2 regions of the Hydrogenophaga sp. SL48 genome follow, and region 1 is predicted to be linked to the other one. Evidence: riboswitches for the same ligand, from Rfam matches in the RefSeq annotation. Region 1 holds a riboswitch; the other holds the start of a gene.
The links. A riboswitch is a leader RNA that binds a small molecule or an ion and turns the genes downstream of it on or off. The one in region 1 is predicted to bind thiamine pyrophosphate.
Positions count from the first base shown of each region.

Region 2: it holds a riboswitch for thiamine pyrophosphate, as region 1 does, so the genes downstream of both, thiC (phosphomethylpyrimidine synthase ThiC) here and IM738_RS13190 (thiamine ABC transporter substrate-binding protein) in region 1, are expected to answer to the same signal.

Region 1 is NZ_CP063400.1:2,783,983-2,789,870, reverse strand. Features, by position in the region: gene IM738_RS13210 (hypothetical protein) at 40-210, shown strand; gene IM738_RS13205 (class I SAM-dependent methyltransferase) at 296-958, opposite strand; gene IM738_RS13200 (XVIPCD domain-containing protein) at 1,162-2,529, opposite strand; gene IM738_RS13195 (hypothetical protein) at 2,526-3,242, opposite strand; TPP riboswitch at 3,407-3,517, shown strand; gene IM738_RS13190 (thiamine ABC transporter substrate-binding protein) at 3,636-4,625, shown strand; gene IM738_RS13185 (ABC transporter permease) at 4,753-5,888, shown strand, end outside.
Region 2 is NZ_CP063400.1:3,375,908-3,381,795, reverse strand. Features, by position in the region: gene IM738_RS16010 (FAD-dependent oxidoreductase) at 24-1,232, opposite strand; gene thiC (phosphomethylpyrimidine synthase ThiC) at 1,236-3,224, opposite strand; TPP riboswitch at 3,341-3,453, opposite strand; gene IM738_RS16000 (DUF6920 family protein) at 3,616-4,476, shown strand; gene IM738_RS15995 (cation-translocating P-type ATPase) at 4,450-5,888, opposite strand, start outside.

The DNA.
Region 1 (5,888 bases):
CCTAATAAGGGGTTTTCAACTTTTCTCTCTGGAACCGTCATGGGCAACAAAATCGTCACCGAAGCCGACCGCAAAGCCACTCCCCGTCCCACTCCCATGCCCGGCATGGCGCAGCCCATCGGCGGCCGTGGCCAGCGCGTGAGCCTGGAGCGTGGTGTCGCCACCCGCTCCAAGAAAAACCCCGGCAAGCGCCCGAGCAAGGGCGGCTGATCGCCGTTCCCCGACCTTCGCGGTCGGACGACAAAGGCCCGCAAGGGCCTTTTTGTGTTTTCAGGCCCCGTGGGGCCGTGGGCGTTCAGCGCCTGAACCGAAGCAGGCGCCCTTTGTAGGCCTCGCCGCTTTCGAGCCGGGTCTCGGCGGGCGTCATGCTCAGGCGGTAGCCCAGCGCGGCCATGGCCCGGCAGAAGGCGCTGCGGTTGCTGCGGTCCGGGTCGACGATGAGCACCCGGGCGTCCGGGGTGGCGTGCTGGTCAATGAAGCGCGCGAGCTGCGCCGGCTGCTGGCGCTCGTAGAGCACGTCGCTGCCGATGATCAGGTCGAAGCGGCCCAGACCGCTGGCGCCGTCGGCGTCGTCGAGCGCCCAGTTGCCGGCCTCGCAGGGCAGCGGGCCCAGGCCGTTGGCCTGCAGGTTCTCGTGCAGAAAGGCCCCGGTCAGCGGGTGCCAGTCGGTCACCGTCACATCGCCCTCTCGCCGGTGGATCACCAGACTGGCCAGCGCCAGGCCGGCCCCGATTTCCAGGATGCGTTTGCCGGCGATCGCGTGGCTGTGCATGAGCAGCGCCAGCACGCGCGCCGAGGGCCAGACCTGGCCGAACAGCGGCCAGCCCGAGGCGTCCATGCCCGCGTCTTCAGCGGCCCCCTGGGGGTCGGCGTATTGCTGTTTGTCGAGCAGGGAGCGGATGGCGTAGTCCCAGCCGCCGATGGTGATGGTCTGGTGCTTGACCTGGTAGCCGTGCATGGGGGGTGGTCTTCATGGTGGGTGGCGTTGTGAAACGGTTCTGATCGAACGGGCACAGCGCTTCCATGGAAACCACGGGCACGGGCATGCGGGGCCGAGGAGGCGATCTCGCGGGTGGCCCGCGGCGGTGGCGGGCGCTGACCACGGTACCACGGGTGTCAAGGCATGCAGCGCATGGCGGCGCCGCCGCCGGGTGGGGGTGTTCAGCCCCGGCTCATGGCCGGTGCGCGTGAGGACATGTCTGCGTGCGCCACCGCCTGGGCATCGGGCGTCGGGGCCGTGGCCAGGCGCTGCACCGACCCGTCCGCAGGCGTGTTGGCCGCCTGCCGGGCATCGATCCGGGCCTCTTTCAGGGTCAGGCCGTCTTGCTCGGCGAAGCGGATCTGCCCGCCGTCCACCTTGAGGTGGGTGATGCGATGCAGGCCCGCTTCCGAGCCCTTTTGCGCCAGTGCGTGGACCGTGTTCTCCAGACCCTGGTCCCACGGCAGTCCGTGTTGCTGAGCCAGCCGCTGCACATGGTCGCGGCTGTCGTCGAGCAACTGGCGCGACCCCTGAGGCAGGGCCGTCGGGTCGAGCGAGGCACCCTTGCGGTCGCGCTGCGAGGGCTCACCCGGGTCGTGCGGGCCGCGAATCGTGTCGATGGCGTCTTTGACGTTGCCGTCCAGGCCGCGAGACACGGCGGTCAACACGCCGCGCATCTGGCGCACGTCGTGGCGGTACTCGCCGATCTGCACCGACTGTTGCTGCGCCAGGCTGCGGGCCTGCGGATCGTCCAGGATGGAGCGGTCGGGCTGGCCTGCGGCATCGACGCCCACGAAGTGGTGCATGCTGTGGCTGCCCCCCATGGCCACCGCCGCGCTGAGGGTGCTCGGCGGCGTCATGCCCGCGGCCCAGAGCGCGGGGGAATAGGGGCGCAGCGGGTCGCTCCAGTGGGTCTTGTTGTCGTAACCCTTGGCCAGCAGCGTATCGACCTCCTGTTGCCGGGCGTAGATGCGGGTTTCGCCGAAGTGGGGGCTGGCGGCACTCACGGCGTCACCTGCCATCATGTGGTTGATCACCGAGTGCCCGCCCTCGGGAATGCGCCGCCCCAGGCTGGCGGCGCCATAGGCGTTGAAGGTCTCGCCCTTGAGGTCGAAATGGTGGGCGCTGACCTGGGCGAGCGTGCCGCCGAGGGAGTGGCCGGTGGTGGTGACGGGGCCGGAAGGGTAACCGTCGCCTTGGTCTTCTTTGGCCAGATTGATGGCTTGACGTGTCAAGGCAATCGCATCGTCGGCTTGAAGATTGGAGCGATTGAGCACCATGCCGCCGTCGGCCAGTGCGCCGTCCTTGAAGGCTTCGCGGTCGAATTCGGTGCCTCGGTGGGCAACCACGAGTTCCCCGGTGTCCCTGCGCTGGTAAATGGTGCCCTGGTAACCGGTCCTTGGGTTGTCCACATGAGCGCGAATGTAGAACTTCACGTCACCCGACTCGACAGAAGGAGCTGAATCATCGGCGCGCGCGTAGCTTCGGGCGGGCGTACTTCGATAGACGCGAAACGACAGATCCGCGTATTGCTGGCTGCTGATACTCATGGCTTGACCCGCACTTTGGCGGTGATAGAGAAGACGTTTTCACGAAAACCGGGCAAGAGGTCTTCAGGCTTGGAAACACCAGCGGAGCTCGAGGGAATGCCAGATTCGTTTTTCGTCTTTCTTTGAGGGTAATTGCCTTTCCAGTAGTACTTCCGGTATGTGGCGCCGTCCACGAACTCCTTTGCGTCCAGTGACAAGCCATATTGGGTGTCTTCCTCCGCCGCGCTGGCAGCGAAACCCGCTCCCGCGCCGCCCATCTTCCAACGGCAAACGCCCTTGCCGTAGTAGTCCTCGTCCAGCATGCCGTCCAGCGCCACCGTCATCACAAAGCGATTGGGCCCCATGGGTGTGACGGGCAAGCTCAGACCTTTGAACGGTGTGCCCCAGGTGCCAGCCCAGGCATTGGTGACGAAGGTGCAGTTGGGGGCCTGCGTCGCGCTGTAACCAGCGCTTCCCCGTACCGCCATCAACGGCCCCGGCGCATCGTGAATCTCGAACTCGACCTCGAACACCTGTTTGGGCGAGGGATTGACCTTGAACAGATGCGCCTGCTCCGACTTGTCGTTCTTCTGCGCCCCCGTGGCCTGTGCGGTGGTGGCGGAAGTGCCGGTTGGCTGCCCGGTGGGCGCGGTGGGTTGGCAGGCCATCAGCGGCCCCCAGACGGCAACGATGCAGGCCACTCGGCCCCAGCGGTGAAAAGGGAATTCATGCACACACACCTCCTTGATGTTTTTCGGCCATGACAAACGGCCCCCGGTTGTGTACACCGATAGGCCTACTGGAAGTATAGGTAAAGCCCGTGGGGCTTCTTGGCCTGCAGCCGGTGGTGGACACGGCCCCTCTCTCCAAAAAAGGGATGAGCGACGACTACAATCCGCAGCTTCACCGGGGGTGCCCACCACCCGCAGCGATGCGGGCAGCGGCTGAGAAATACCCCTCTCACCTGATCTGGGTTGTGCCAGCGTAGGGAGCGTGATGAGCCGGTCCGCTGTGGTGCAGTGATCCGTCCCTTTCAAGCGCTTCCAGCAGGCGTTTTTTTGACAAGGCGGTTTCACATGCAGCGGCGGATTTTTCATTGGGTTCTGGCTTCGTTGTCCCTTGCGGCGTTGTCGCCCCTCGCGCACGCGCAGGCCAAGCCGACCCTGCGTGTGCTCACCCACAGCTCGTTCGACTTGCCCAAGGAGCTGCTCGCGCAGTTCGAGAAAGAGGCCGGCACGAAGCTGCAGATCGTCAAGGCCGGCGACGCCGGCGAGATGACCAACAAGCTCATCCTCACCAAGGCCAAACCCATCGCCGACGTGGTGTTCGGCATCGACAACACGCTGCTCCCGCGCGCGCTCTCGGCTGGCGTGATCGAGCCCTACAGCGGCCCGGCGGCGCAGCGCGCGGCGGCTGTGGCGCTGGACGGCGGCGTGGTGCCGGTGGACTACGGCTACGTCACGCTCAACATCGACAAGGCCTGGTTCGCCAAGAAGGGCCTGGCGCTGCCCGCCTCGCTGGACGACCTGACCCAGCCCGCCTACGCCAAGCTGCTGGTGGTGCAGAACCCGGCCACCTCCAGCCCGGGCCAGGCCTTTGTGTACGCCACCATCGCTGGCCTGGGCGAAGAGGGTGCCTTCAAATGGTGGGGCCGGATGCGCGCCAACGGCTTGAAGGTGGTCAAGGGCTGGACCGAGGCCTACTACACCGAGTTCACGCGCAACGGCGGCACGCGCCCCATCGTCGTGAGCTACGCCAGCAGCCCGGCGGCCGAGGTCTTCTACAGCAAGGAGAAGATCACCGAGTCGCCCACGGCCAACCTGTTCCTCAAGGGCGGTGTGTTCCGCCAGGTCGAGGGCGTGGCGCTGGTCAAGGGCGGCAACCCGGCCGCCCAGGCCGCCGCCGGCCAGTTCATCGAGCTCCTGCGCTCGGCCCCGGCCCAGCAGGCGCTGCAGACCACGATGTGGATGTTCCCGGCCGAGGCGGGCGCCGCGCGCGTGGACGTGATCAAGGCGCACGCGAGCGAGCCGACGGCGTTTGACAACCCGCCCGCCGCCGAGGCCTCTGCCAAGGGCAAGGCCTGGATGCAGCGCTGGACCAAGACCGTCTTGAAATGAACCCCCTGCGCCGCTTCGCGGCTTCCCCCCTGGAGGGGGGACGCACCGGGTGGCCCGGCGAAGCCGGTTCCACGGGTGCCCTGGTCGGGGCACGTGCTTCGGCCCTCCGCCCTGGTTCTGCACGCTCATGCATGGCTTGAGATCGCGCTGGCTGCTGCCCGCGCTGCCGCTGGGCTTTCTGGCGCTGGTGCTGGTGGCGCCGGTGTGGCGCTTGTTGATCGAGGGGCTGGGGGCGGGTGGGCTGGAGGGCGCCGAGCCGGTGCGCTGGCTCGATGTCTGGCAGGATCATTTCCTGCGCTGGCGCATCGTGTGGTCGTTCGCGCAGGCGGGCATCACCTGCGTGCTGGCCTTGTTGCTGGGGCTGCCCGTGGCCTGGGTGCTGGCCCGGCTGGCGTTTCCCGGCCGCGCGCTGGTGCTGCGTCTCTTGATGCTGCCCTTCGTGGTGCCCACGCTGGTGGCGGCGCTCGGTGTGCTGGCGCTCTGGGGGCCGCGCGGGCTGCTCGGCGGGCCGCTGGCCGAGGCTGGCATCGAGCTGGTGGACACGCCCTGGCTGCTGCTCTACGGCAACCTGTTTTTCAACCTGTGCCTCGTGGTGCGCGCGGGCGTGGACGCGCTGGAGCAGGTGAGCGCGCCGCGCGTGGCCGCCGCGCGCACACTGGGCGCCACGCCCTGGCGCGCGTTCTGGCGCGTCGAATGGCCGGCCATCCTGCCCTGGCTGGCGTCAGCACTGTGTCTGGTGTTTCTCTACTGTTTCGCGGGCTTCGGCCTCGCGCTGATCCTCGGCGGGCAGCGCTACGCCACCGCCGAGGTGGAGATCTACACCCTGGTCGCACACGAGCTGGAGCTGGGCCGCGCGGGCGTGCTCGCGGTCTGGATGCTGGGGCTCACTGGCGCGGTGGCGCTGACCTACGCCTGGCTGGAAAAACGGCTGGCCGCGCCGGGGCGCGTGACGCCCATTGCGCGGCAACGCCCGGGCAGCCCTTGGCAGTGGGCGGCCGTGGCGGCCGCGCTGGGGGTGCTGTTCGTGGTGTGCGCCGCGCCGTTGCTTGCCATCGTGTGGCGTGCCGCTCAGGCTTTGGTGGCGGGGCAGGGCGCCGACGTGCTGATGGAGATCGAGACGCTGAACGCGTTGTGGAACACGTTGCGCTTCACCGCCATGGCGCTGGCGCTCGCCACCGCGCTGGGCCTCACGCACGCGCTCGCGGTGCGCGCGCTCGACGCGGCTTCGATGGCGCGACACGCCAGCGAGGCGCGAGGCTGGCT
Region 2 (5,888 bases), 590 kb from region 1:
CATTCCTGTGGGGTGAACCTGGGTCAGTGGTTCTGTTGTGTTTCAGGCGTTGGCTCAGGCAGGCCCCTCACCCCAGCCCTCTCCCCAGAGGGGCGAGGGAGTGAAGCCTCCGCGCCCGCGAGCTTCAGTGCGTCCTGCACCAGCGCCGGCGCGAGCAGCCAGCCGTGGCGGAACAGGCCGTTGATGCGCAGCAGGCCGGGCTCAAAGTGGGTGTCGGGCTCGTTGTCGGGCAGGGCGGGGCGCAGGTTGGTCTCCAGGTGCACGATGCGCGCCTCGGCCAGCTCCGGGATCACGCTCTGCGCCGCGGCCATCAGCTCCACCGCGCTCTTCAGGCTCACCGGCGAGCGGTCTTCGCTCTCGATCTCGCTGGCGCCGATGACGATGTGGTCGCAGGGGCGCGGCACGATGTAGACGCGGTGGCGCGGGTGCAGCAGGCGCACCGGGCGGTGCAGCGTCACGCCCGGCGCCTGCAGCCACACCACCTCGCCGCGCACGCCACGCACCGGCGCATCGGGCCGGGCGCCCACGCCGCGCACGTCGATGGCCAGGTCGAAGCGCGGCGACGAACCGTCCTCCAGCCGCAGCTGGCCCGGGCTCACCTCGCGCACGCGGGTGTTCCAGCGCCAGCGCACGCGGGGCGACGCCGCGCACAGCGCCGGCAGCATCTGCAGCGGCAGGATCTGGCCCTCGCCCGGCAGCAGCCAGGCGTGCAGGCGCGGGTCGATGCTGGGCTCCAGCGCGGCCAGCGCCGCACGGTCCAGGGCCTGCGGCGCGGGAAGCCCGGCGGCCAGGGTGGGCGCGGTCTCCAGGCGCGCGAGCACGCGGCGCGCGGCGCCCAGGTCGCTGCCGTGGGCCAGCAGCAGGCTGCCGAGCGCGCGGAAGTGGATGTCGGCCGGCGCCGTTGCGCCCGGCGCGGGCGCGCAGGCGGTGCAGGTGCCGCAGGCCTCGGGCAAGGCGCTGGCCGACGACGGCGCGTGGCTCAGCGCCTGGGCGATCTCGCGCCACAGCGCGATGGAGCGCCAGCCCAGCTCGGCCACGCGCGGACCGCTGGTCTCCAGCTCGGCGAGCGGGCTGAGCATGCCCGCGGCCGTGAACGCTGCGGCGCCCCGGCCGTCGCTGGTGGCCTGCGGCCCGTCGGCCGGGTCGAACACGGTGACCTCGTGTGTGGCGCCCAGCCGCCAGGCCAGCAAGCGGCCCAGCAGGCCGGCCCCTGCGATCCCGATGGACGCCATGGCTCAGCCCTTGGTGGTCAGCGAAGGATCTGAGCCCCCAACCCTGGCTTCGCCAGTCCCCCCAAGGGGGTGCTGTCGTTCTTGGGGCGGCCCGGCGAACGACGACACCGGCACGTAGAACTCGCCGCCCACGGCCTTGAACTCCGCGCTCTTCTGCGCCATGCCTTCGCTCAGGGCTTGCTCGTCGCTCACGCCTTTGGCGGCGGCGTAGTCGCGCACGTCCTGCGTGATCTTCATGGAGCAGAACTTCGGACCACACATGGAGCAGAAGTGCGCCTCTTTCGACGAATCCTTGGGCAGGGTTTCGTCGTGGTAGTCCTCGGCGGTCTGCGGGTCCAGGCCGAGCGCGAACTGGTCGCGCCAGCGGAACTCGAAGCGCGCTTTGCTCATGGCGTCGTCGCGCGCGCGGGCACCGGGGTGGCCCTTGGCGATGTCGGCGGCGTGGGCGGCGATCTTGTAGGCAATGATCCCCTGCTTCACGTCGTCGCGGTCGGGCAGGCCCAGGTGTTCCTTGGGCGTCACGTAGCAGAGCATGGAGGTGCCCATCCAGCCGATCATGGCCGCACCCACGGCCGAGGCGATGTGGTCGTAGCCCGGCGCGATGTCGATGGTCAGCGGGCCCAGCGTGTAGAACGGCGCCTCGTGGCAGTGCTTGAGCTGCTCGTCCATGTTGGCCTGGATCAGGTGCATGGGCACGTGGCCGGGGCCTTCGATCATGGTCTGCACGTCGTGCTTCCAGGCCACCTGCGTGAGCTCACCCAGCGTCTTCAATTCGGCGAACTGCGCTTCGTCGTTGGCGTCCGAAGCACTGCCGGGGCGCAGGCCGTCGCCGAGCGAGAAGCTCACGTCGTAGGCCTTCATGATCTCGCAGATCTCTTCGAAGTGCGTGTAGAGGAAGTTCTCCTTGTGGTGGGTGATGCACCACTTGGCGAGGATGGAGCCGCCGCGCGAGACGATGCCGGTGCGGCGCTGCGCCGTGAGGTGGATGTAGGCCAGGCGCACACCGGCGTGGATGGTGAAGTAGTCCACGCCCTGTTCGGCCTGCTCGATCAGCGTGTCGCGGTAGATCGCCCAGGTCAGGTCTTCGGCGACGCCGCCCACCTTTTCCAGCGCCTGGTAGATAGGCACCGTGCCAATGGGCACGGGCGAGTTGCGCACGATCCAGTCGCGCGTGGTGTGGATGTTTTTGCCGGTGGACAGGTCCATCACGTTGTCGGCGCCCCAGCGGATCGCCCACACCAGCTTGTCCACTTCTTCCTCGATGCTGGAGGTCACGGCCGAGTTGCCGATGTTGGCGTTGATCTTGACGCCGAAGTTGCGCCCGATGGCCATGGGCTCCACTTCAGGGTGGTTGATGTTGGCCGGGATGATGGCGCGGCCGCGCGCCACCTCGTCGCGCACGAACTCGGGCGTGAACACCTCGGGAATGCGCGCGCCCATGGGGTTGCCGCGCAGGCGCGCTTCACGCGCCGGGTCGCCCAGGTACTCGCGCATCCACTCGCGCTTGCCGTTTTCGCGCAGGGCCACGTACTCCATCTCGGGCGTGACGATACCTTTGCGCGCGTAGTGCATCTGGGACACGTTCATGCCGCTCTTGGCGCGGCGCGGCGTGCGTTGCAGGCCGGCGGCCTCGGCGCGCAGGGCTTCGATGCGTTCGATGGTGGTGCCGTTCTGCGCGGCCTCGTTCTTGATGCCGTCGTCCAGCGCGGCGCGCTGGCGGCCTTCGTAGCTCTCGGTGTCGCCGCGCGCCGCGATCCAGGCGCCGCGCACGTCGGCCAGGCCGGTGCGCACGTCGATGGCGGCGGCTGGGTCGCTGTAGGGGCCGGAGGTGTCGTACACCGTGACCTGCTCACCGTTGGACAGCAGGATCTCCCGCATGGGGACCTGGATGCTGGCTTGCGAGCCGGGCACGTAGACCTTGCGCGAAGCAGGGAAGGGCTCGCGGCTGAGGGCGAACTGGTCGGCGAAGGGAATCTTGTCGGGGGCGTTCATGGCGGTCTCCTGTGTGGGGCTGTGGATGCTCCGGAGACCGCCCGTCAAAACATGCACCCGGGTCCACCGCTGGTGTGGACGGACCCGTCGCACGAGGGACGGGTGGGGGATGCAGGCCCTGGGGGCTGCGCTCTTCTTTCGCTGGTACTAGCCAGATCAAGTTCACGGGTTCGGTTCTTCAACCATCTCAGCGCTGGACCTTTCGGTCTGTGCACCCCGGAGCAGGACGGAGTGTAGCGTGGTTTCCGGCGGGCGCCGTGCGCTGACCCCACGGGGTCCAGGCCCATCGTGGCGCGGCGGCGTCCTCCAGCGCACAGACCGGGGTGCCATCGCTTGGTAGGCTGGAGGGCCGTGGCCCGCCGCCGCCCCGCATCCTGAAAGCACCCGCTCCATGACCTGGTTTCACTGGCTTCTCTTCACCGCCGGCGCGCTGGCGCTGCTGTGGGCGGCGCTCACCGCCGGGGGTGCCTGGCGCTGGAACGCCGCCACGCGCGCCTTCATCGCCCGCCTGGACGCGCAACGCCTGCCGGCCTCGGCGGCCCGCTACGACCCGCGCGAGATCGAAGGCCTGCCCGCGCCGGTGCGGCGCTACTTCAGCACCGTGCTCACACCGGGCCAACCCCTGGTCACCACCGCCACGCTGGAACACACCGGCAGCTTCAACCTGTCGGTCACCGGCGAACAGTGGAAGCCCTTCACCTCGCGCCAGCGGGTGGTTGTGCAGCGCCCCGGGTTTCTCTGGGACGCGCGCATCGCCATGGCGCCCGGTGTGGCCGTGCGCGTGCACGACGGCTACGCGGACGGGCAGGGCCTGCTGCACGCGGCCGTGTTCGGGCTGTTCGATGTGGCCGACATGCAGGGCGGCGGCGAGCTGGCGCGCGGTGAGCTGATGCGCTTCTTGGCCGAAGCCGCCTGGTACCCCACCGCCCTGCTGCCCAGCCAGGGGGTGCGCTGGACCGCCGTGGATGACCACTCGGCGAATGCCACGCTGAGCGACGGGGCGCTTTCGCTCACCCTGCTGTTCCGCTTCGATGACGCGGGCCACATGGCCTCGGTGCGCGCCGAGGCGCGCGGTCGCCTGCTGGGCCAACAGGTGCGCATGGCGCCGTGGGAAGGCACCTGGTCCAACCACCAGCGCGTGGGCAGCATGACCGTGCCGCTCACCGGTGAAGTGGCCTGGCTGCTGCCCGAGGGCCGCAAGACCTACTGGCGCGGCACGGTCACCTCACTGCGCCACGGTCGGTCTGCGTGAGCCGGCGCGGGCCCTTCTGGCCCACTTGATGCCCTCGAACCAGAACACGCTGAACAGGCCCAGCCCGCCGGCGGCGGCCAGCTCGTGCATGGGCAAGGGCGCAAAGCGCAACACGCCCACCGCCCAGGGCACATAGAGCGCGGCCAGCAGCAGCGCCAACGCCAGACCCACCACCACCCAGAGCGTGGTGTTCGGCGTGCGCAGCGTGGCCCAGAGCGGCCTCGTGGCCGATCGGTTGGACAGGATGAGTGCCAGGTTGCCGATCACCAGCGTGGCAAAGGCAAAAGCGCGGGCCTCTGCCTCGGGCAGCCGGGGCGCCGCCCAGGCAAACGCGCCCAACACCGCCGCCAGCACGCCCAGGCCCTGCAGCAGCGCCAGCCACAGGGTGACGCCGCCAAACAGCGGTGCGTTGGCGTCGCGCGGCGGGCGCTGCATCACGTCGCTCTCGGCGGGTTCGTTTTCAAAGGCAATCGAGCAGGCCGGGTCGATGATGAGTTCAAGCAGGGCAATGTGCATCGGGAACAGCAGCGCCGGCCAGCCGAGCAGCACCGGCAGCAGCGCCATGCCCGCGATCGGCACGTGCACCGCCAGGATGTACGACATGGCCTTGCGCAGGTTGTCGAAGATGCGGCGCCCCAGCCGCACCGCGCGCACGATGGCCGCGAAGTCGTCCTCCACCAGCACCAGCGAGGCCGACTCGCGCGCCACGTCGGTGCCGCGCTGGCCCATGGCCACGCCCACATGCGCCGCGCGCAAGGCCGGCGCGTCGTTCACACCGTCGCCCGTCATGGCGACGATGTCGCCGCGCGCTTTCAGCGCCTGCACGATGCGCAGCTTCTGCTCGGGCGCGATGCGCGCGCACACGCTCACGCTCGCCATGCGCTCGCGCAGGGCGGCGTCGCTCAGCGTCGCCATCTCGTCGCCCGAGAGCACCTCGGCGGCCGACTCCGCCAGGCCCGCCTGCCGCGCGATCGCCTGCGCCGTGGCCGGGTAGTCGCCGGTGATCATCACCACGCGGATGCCGGCCGCGCGGCACTCGGCGATGGCGGCGGGCACCTGCGGGCGCACCGGGTCTGCGAGGCCCAGCAGGCCGACGAACGTGAAGTCGAAATCGTGCTCGTTGGCGGGCCAGTCCTGGCCTTCGAAGCGGCCCTGGGCGACGGCGAGCACGCGCAGGCCCTCGGCGGCGAGTTCGTCCACCACGCTGGCAATGTGGGCCTTCTGCGCGTCGTCGAGGTGGCACAGGTCCACCACGGCCTCGGGCGCGCCCTTGGCGGCCACGGTCTGCACACCATCCTGTGACGAAGCCCACACATGCGACATGGCGCGCAGCGCGGGGCTGAGCGCGTAGGTCTGCACCAGCCGCCAGTCGCGGTGCAGGTGCTCGGTGTCGGTCAGGAAGCGTTCGCCCA